DNA from 2 places in the Leuconostoc sp. DB-1 genome. Region 1 is predicted to be linked to the other one. Evidence: riboswitches for the same ligand, from Rfam matches in the RefSeq annotation. Region 1 holds a riboswitch; the other holds the start of a gene.

The links. A riboswitch is a leader RNA that binds a small molecule or an ion and turns the genes downstream of it on or off. The one in region 1 is predicted to bind thiamine pyrophosphate.
Region 2: another riboswitch for thiamine pyrophosphate. It lies ahead of thiM (hydroxyethylthiazole kinase); the one in region 1 lies ahead of HFP47_RS02465 (ECF transporter S component).

The regions. Positions count from the first base shown of each region.
Region 1 is NZ_JABFNJ010000001.1:515,988-519,411, forward strand. It holds gene HFP47_RS02455 (ATP-binding cassette domain-containing protein) at 1-1,090, opposite strand, end outside; gene HFP47_RS02460 (thiamine-binding protein) at 1,121-1,414, opposite strand; gene HFP47_RS02465 (ECF transporter S component) at 1,411-1,992, opposite strand; TPP riboswitch at 2,272-2,361, opposite strand; gene HFP47_RS02470 (class I SAM-dependent methyltransferase) at 2,613-3,302, shown strand; gene HFP47_RS02475 (Nif3-like dinuclear metal center hexameric protein) at 3,299-3,424, shown strand, end outside.
Region 2 is NZ_JABFNJ010000001.1:209,245-212,668, forward strand. It holds gene HFP47_RS01030 (branched-chain amino acid ABC transporter permease) at 1-327, shown strand, start outside; gene HFP47_RS01035 (ABC transporter ATP-binding protein) at 299-1,084, shown strand; gene HFP47_RS01040 (ABC transporter ATP-binding protein) at 1,081-1,794, shown strand; TPP riboswitch at 1,832-1,922, shown strand; gene thiM (hydroxyethylthiazole kinase) at 2,067-2,846, shown strand; gene thiD (bifunctional hydroxymethylpyrimidine kinase/phosphomethylpyrimidine kinase) at 2,839-3,424, shown strand, end outside.

The DNA of each region.
Region 1 (3,424 bases):
GCCCATCCAAATTTAAGCGCTCTAAGTAACGAGTAATTACGTTTTCGGACCATTTTTCTGGTTGTTGCGCATGTTGCATGCTCAACGCGATTTCCTCACGAATCGTCATTCGTAAAAACTGCCGTTCTGCATTTTGAAAGATCAATGCTACTTGTTTTGCATATTTAGCAGCATTAAATTTTTTGATATTTTGATCTATATACAAAATGTCACCCTGGTAGGATTTTAGTCGAGTTAGCGCATTGAAAAGGGACGACTTGCCTGTGCCATTTGCTCCAGTAAAGAGCGTAATTCCACCGGGAGACAAAGGTAAATCAGAAATACTAATTAATTGACGTTGCCCCACTAAAAGTTCAAAATTTTTTAATTGCAAAACACCTTCTTTAGGTAATTGCAGGTGGACATTTTGTTCCGGTAAAATACGATTCTGAAAGTTACTAACAGTTGCTACTTTTTTGTGGTGTATTTCCCACACATGATCAACAAGTGGCTCGTACCCATGTAAATCATGATCAGTGATTAATATAGTGGTTTGTCCCTGTATTTGTAAATCTTTCAATTTAGCTAATAGGTCTTGGCGAGATTGGCTATCAATATTTGCAAAAGGTTCGTCTAATAATAAGAAATCACTTTGCATTGCAACAATGATAGCCAATGCAACTTTTTGTTTTTCACCACCTGATAAGGTGTCAATGTCTTGATGAGTTAAGTCTGAAATACCAACAAATTCTAGAGCGTGCGTTGCACGTTGCTTGATATCAGAAGGATCAACTTGCAAGTTTTCTAAAGTGAAAATCAATTCATCCAGTGGCGTTTTCATAACAAATTGTGTGTCTGGATCTTGAAATAAAAAACCGACGACTTTGGCTTTCTCGTTAGCCGGTAATGTGGTAACTGCTTGATCATTAACAAGTACTTCACCTTTTAGTTGCGGATATAATCCTGCAAATATTCGGAGAAGGGTTGATTTTCCAGAGCCAGAGGGACCAATTAGCAGGTTAAAACTATTGTGAGATATTGACATGGTGGTATCATCAAGTATTTTTGTATTGCCATATGACAAACTGATATGTTTTAAATGAGTAACCATAATAATTCCCTATGTACGCGGAAATTCCGCTTATTTATATTTATCTGTTTTCTTTGCAATGGTTAAAACATCAGAATCTGTAGCCATGTTTATTTTGCTGTATACCATGACAGGGATGTCACTAATTTCTGCTGCAACCTTGGGCAAATTTTTTAAAATATCCATTAGTTGATCGTAATCACCTTCGAGAGTTGATTCGAAAGCACCTACCTGATAGTTGACACCACTCTTGTCAATATAAGCAATCACATGATCAACTATGCGAATGACTTCTTCTGTGTCAGCTGTCATCGGCAATACTTGGACCGCAATACTTGATATCATGAGACCACCTCGTTTTTATTGACCTCTAGAATACCTGATTTAGCAACTAATTTTTGTGTGAAGTAAACGATAACTCCTGCAAAAATAGCTGCTGAAATGAGGCGAGTAATAAATAATCCAATCAACAAACCAAATGAGTAGTCAGCATAACCATTACGGAACAGGTCCCAAATAAACGTCACAATGGTAACTGTGATGACAGACATTGACAAACTCGTTTTGTCCCAACGACGGTAGCCAAATACAGCAAATCCAAGTTCGGTACCAAACCCTTGGATTAATGCAGAAACAACGTTCATGACACCCCATTGAGAGCCAAACACCATTTCAATTGTGCCGCCAAGTGTTTCACCTATAATTGATGCGCCAGGACGACGTAAGATGAACCCAGCCATCGGACCAGCCATTAGCCAAGGACCCAATGTTGCATCATTAGCATATGCGCTTAATCCAAATGGTGTTAAAAAGGCAGCGATGACATTATAACCAAATGCCCAAGCCCAAAATATAAATCCAAAAAAAACACCGATTAGTGCGATGAAGATAACATCGCGAAGTGACCATTTGTTTGCAGACATTTGCAAAACCTCCTAAAATTTCCGATATTAACCAATAGGTGCATGAGCTATACAACTGTTTACATGACTTATTGGTTAATAATTGATGTAACCGAAATCACCGCAAAATCGGGTGTAATTAGAAAAAGCCAGACTTCACAAGGAAGACTGGCTTGAAAAATTGTGGTCATGATCTCAATGCAGAAACGTTACTTAACAAACTTGTGTTATTTCATCATCATATATTATAGTGATAACGTTACAAAACATAGTACCGTCAAGATATGTCAGTTCATTAATACATTTTCAAGTAAATCTCCCTACGCTAGTATTAACTAGATCAGGTGTGATGGGTTTTATCTCAGCGCGACGGCACCCCAGATTTTGGTGTTTTCAGTTATTTGTGAAAAGCTCACGCCTAGAGTGTAACACAAGACAAATTATCGTGCAAACTATTCGTATGCAATAGAATTTAATCCCAAAATTATGTTATATTTTCTAACATTCTAATGTTTTTAATTATGAAATTTGAGTATGATGTAACTTGTGGTCTTTATTAATTAAAAGTACATGATATCAGCGAGATATTGACTTATTTGTTATACTAAAATGAGTAAAAAAAACAACTTTAAGGATAGAAAATGGACAGTATTCATCTTTCACCACGGCTTGCAGCTGTGGCTTCATTTGTACCCAAAGGCGCAAGGTTAGCCGATATTGGCTCTGATCACGCCTATTTACCTGCTAATCTATTAATCAATAACAAAATATCGTTTGCGATTGCTGGTGAGGTTGCTAAAGGACCTTACGAAAATGCGCAGCACGAAATTGTTCGAAGAGCGTTAACCACACAACTTGAGGCGAGATTGGCGAATGGATTAGCGGCAATTAAAGATGAGGATCATATTGACACGGTCACAATCGCTGGTATGGGTGGTGTCTTAATTACAGATATATTAGAAGCGGGATTTTCAAGAGCAAAACGTTTTGAAACGCTTATACTACAACCTAATACTGATGAGCACATTGTGCGAACATGGCTAAACAACCATCAGTATAAAATTAACGACGAGGTTATTGAACAAGAGGATAACCACTTTTATGAAATTATGATTGCAACAAAGGGCACCCAAAGTTTATCAAGCCTCGATAAAAAATTTGGTCCTGTCTTGCGAAAGAGAAAAACGTCAGTTTTTGTTGCTAAATGGCAGAAAGAATTGGATCGTATCGACACAATTTTTGAAAATCTTGAATTTGCTGGAAAAGCTGATTCACCCATTTATCAAGATTGGAAAAAAAAATATCAGCAAATTCAGGAGGTTATCAAGTGATTGCACAAGAGTTAATTGACAAGATTGAACTTTTTGCGCCGAAACAATTAGCTGAGGAGGGTGACCCCACGGGATTGCAAATTGGTGATCCTAAGCAGCCTGTACATCGAGTAATGACAGCC
Region 2 (3,424 bases), 310 kb from region 1:
ATGGCTGGTAGCTTACGTGCAAGTTTCATCCAATCTATTGCGCCTAAAGACTATGCTTTTATGCAAAGTATTATGATCTTAATTATTATTGTGATAGGTGGGATTGGCTCAATGAGTGGGACAGTTGTGACAGCAATTGCGTTAGGTGTGTTAGACACAATGTTACAAAATTTTGGTTCCTTGCGTATGGTCATCTACGCTGTTATTTTAATTGCTGTGATGCTGGTTAGACCTCAAGGTATTTTTGGTAGTCGAGAACTATCATTAAAGAAATGGTTATTTGATGAAGGAGACGGACATGGCTCAGACAATACTGAAAACGCGTGATTTAAGTATCCGTTTTGGAGGTGTAACTGCTGTTGATGGTGTTAGTATTGAAGCTGCCGAAAATGAGTTAATTGGTTTAATTGGGCCAAATGGTGCGGGTAAAACCACATTATTTAATTTACTAACAGGTGTATATTCACCTAGTGAGGGAGAAGTACTCCTATTTGATGGTCAGCAGTTAGCTAATGTCAATCGTCAATCTCCTGCAAAACGTGCTCGATTAGGCGTTGCGCGCACTTTTCAAAATATTCGCTTGTTTGAAAGTCGAACAGTATTAGAGAATGTTATGATTGCTATGAATTCTAGTACTCAGGCACATGTATTCAGTTCATTGTTTCGTTTACCTTCATTTTATAAAAATGAAGAGCAACTAAAAAACGAAGCTCGTAAGCTACTAAGTATTTTTGATATGCTGGAGGTACAAGATACGCTGGCAACAAACTTACCATATGGGCAACAACGACGTTTAGAAATTGTGCGGGCATTGGCCACAAAACCTAAAATCTTATTTTTAGATGAGCCAGCAGCTGGTATGAATCCACAAGAAACGGCTGATTTAACACGTTTAATTAAACAAGTTCAACAAGAATTTAAGATGACAATTATTTTAATTGAGCATGATATGAACCTTGTTATGGCTGTCAGTGAGCGATTATATGTATTAGAGTACGGTAAGTTATTAGCCAGTGGCACACCATTAGAAATACAGCAAAATGCCGATGTGATCCGTGCATATTTGGGAGAAAATAACGAATGAGTGCATTACTGACAGTTGAAAATTTAAACGTAAGTTATGGTGCCATTAAAGCGGTACAAGATGTTAACTTTGTGGTGAACAATAACGAAATCGTATCACTAATTGGTGCTAATGGCGCTGGGAAAACTACAATTTTACGTACGATTTCGGGCTTAGAAAAACCCACTAAGGGACGTATTTTATTTGAAAATCAAAACATATTGACTATGAATTCAGAGCGAATTGTCTCAAGTGGAGTTGCTCAAGTGCCAGAAGGACGTCGCGTGTTTTCTGGCATGACTGTTCAAGAAAACCTACAGTTGGGTGCTTTTACTCGAGGCAAGGGTATTAACTTGAAAGATGAATACACACTTATTTACGATCAGTTTCCAATTTTAAAGGAAAGACGTAATCAAGATGCAGCGACTTTATCTGGTGGTGAACAACAAATGCTAGCCATGGGTCGCGCATTAATGGCAAAACCAAAATTGTTATTGTTGGATGAACCTTCCATGGGCTTGGCACCGCTATTTATTGAGAAAGTTTTTGATATTATTAAAAATGTTAATGCACAAGGAATGACAGTATTAGTAATCGAACAAAATGCGAATCAAGCGCTAAAAATTGCGGATCGCGGCTATGTTTTGGAAAGTGGAAAGATCACGATGACAGGTACGGGAGCAGAGCTACTTGCATCAGATGACGTGCGCAAAGCATACTTAGGCGGTTGATTATTCATATGGATTCAGGTACACTGAAGTAGAATTAAATAAATATCTGGGGTGCCCAAGCTGGCTGAGAGATACCCATTGAACCTGATTACGGTAATTCGTGCGAAGGAAGATTATAATAATGAACTATTCTAGTGTATAAATATGCCTATTTAGCCGTTAACTAATCTTTTCTGATAGTTAGCGGTTTTTTTATTCATTAATGTTAATTTTTAAAATTAATGAAGATATTTGTTTAAAAACACGAAGCCAAACAAAAAAGGAATTTAATCATGAATATTACAGACATTAGAACGAAATCACCTCTTGTCCTGACTTATGCAAATTTTGTTACACCACAATTTGTAGCTAATGTAGTTAATGTTGTTGGTGCCTCACCGTTAATGAGTCGCGAGCTAGCAGAATTTAAGGAATTAGCCGGAATTGCCAATGCGGTGATTATTAACACAGGGACGCTTCAAAAAGTAGAAATTAACGATATTATTAAACTTTCTCAGGAAGCATACCAATTAGGCAAGCCAGTCGTATTAGATCCGGTTGCTGTATCAGTTCCATTTAGGTCTAAAGCCATTACACAATTTTTAGCCTCTGGTCATGTTGATGTTATTCGTGGCAATGCAGCCGAAATTGCTTGGTTTGCCGATATTGATTTTGCTAGTCAAGGTATCGATGCTACTGGAAAAGGTGACGTAATTGAAATTGCACAGCGTGCCGCCAAAAAAACAGGTGCAGTGATTGCGCTAAGCGGGGCTTGTGACGTTGTCAGTGATGGTCAATACACACAAACACTTGATATAAATGTTGAACAATTATCTTCTATTGTAGGTACAGGAGATGCCTTATCATCATTAATTGGTGCGTTCATTGCCGATGGGCTAAAGGTTCCTAATGTGATGAATGCAATGGCTACATTCAAACTTGCTGGACAAAAAGCCGCTACAAAAACGAATCAACCAGGTTCTTTTACAAATCAATTATTAGATGAATTATTTGTTATTGATAATATCGATGTTCAAAATTTTATTAAGGAAAGTGTGCTGAATCATGGTTAATAAAACACCCCAAGTTCTAACAATTGCTGGTATGGATAGCAGTGGTGGCGCTGGAGTTAGCGCGGATCTAAAGACGTTTGCCGCCCAAGGTGTTTATGGCGCTAATGTTATTGTTGCTCTAACAGCACAAAACACAATGGGTGTACAGCAAGTTTCGATGACTTCACCATCTATGATCCATGCCCAATTAAAATCAGTGGCTGATGACTTAAAAATAAGTGCTGTAAAAAGTGGCATGCTTGGTGATGTGCCCACAGTAAAATCAGTGTCTGAATTTTTACAACAAGCAGATTTTGGTAACTATGTATTAGATCCTGTAATGGTTGCCAAGGGAGGCGCTCACTTATTGAGTGATGAGGCCATAGTTGCTATTAAGTCTAGTTTGATACCGCTGGCAACGCTCATTACGCCTAATATGCCAGAAGCTGAAGTCTTAAGTGGGTCAAACATTACTAACCATGAAGATGTGATGCAATCAGCTTCAAAGATACAACAATTAGGAGTTGAAAACGTATTATTAAAAGGTGGGCATGCCTCCGGGAAAGATGTTTATGACTATATTCTATTGGCTGATGGTA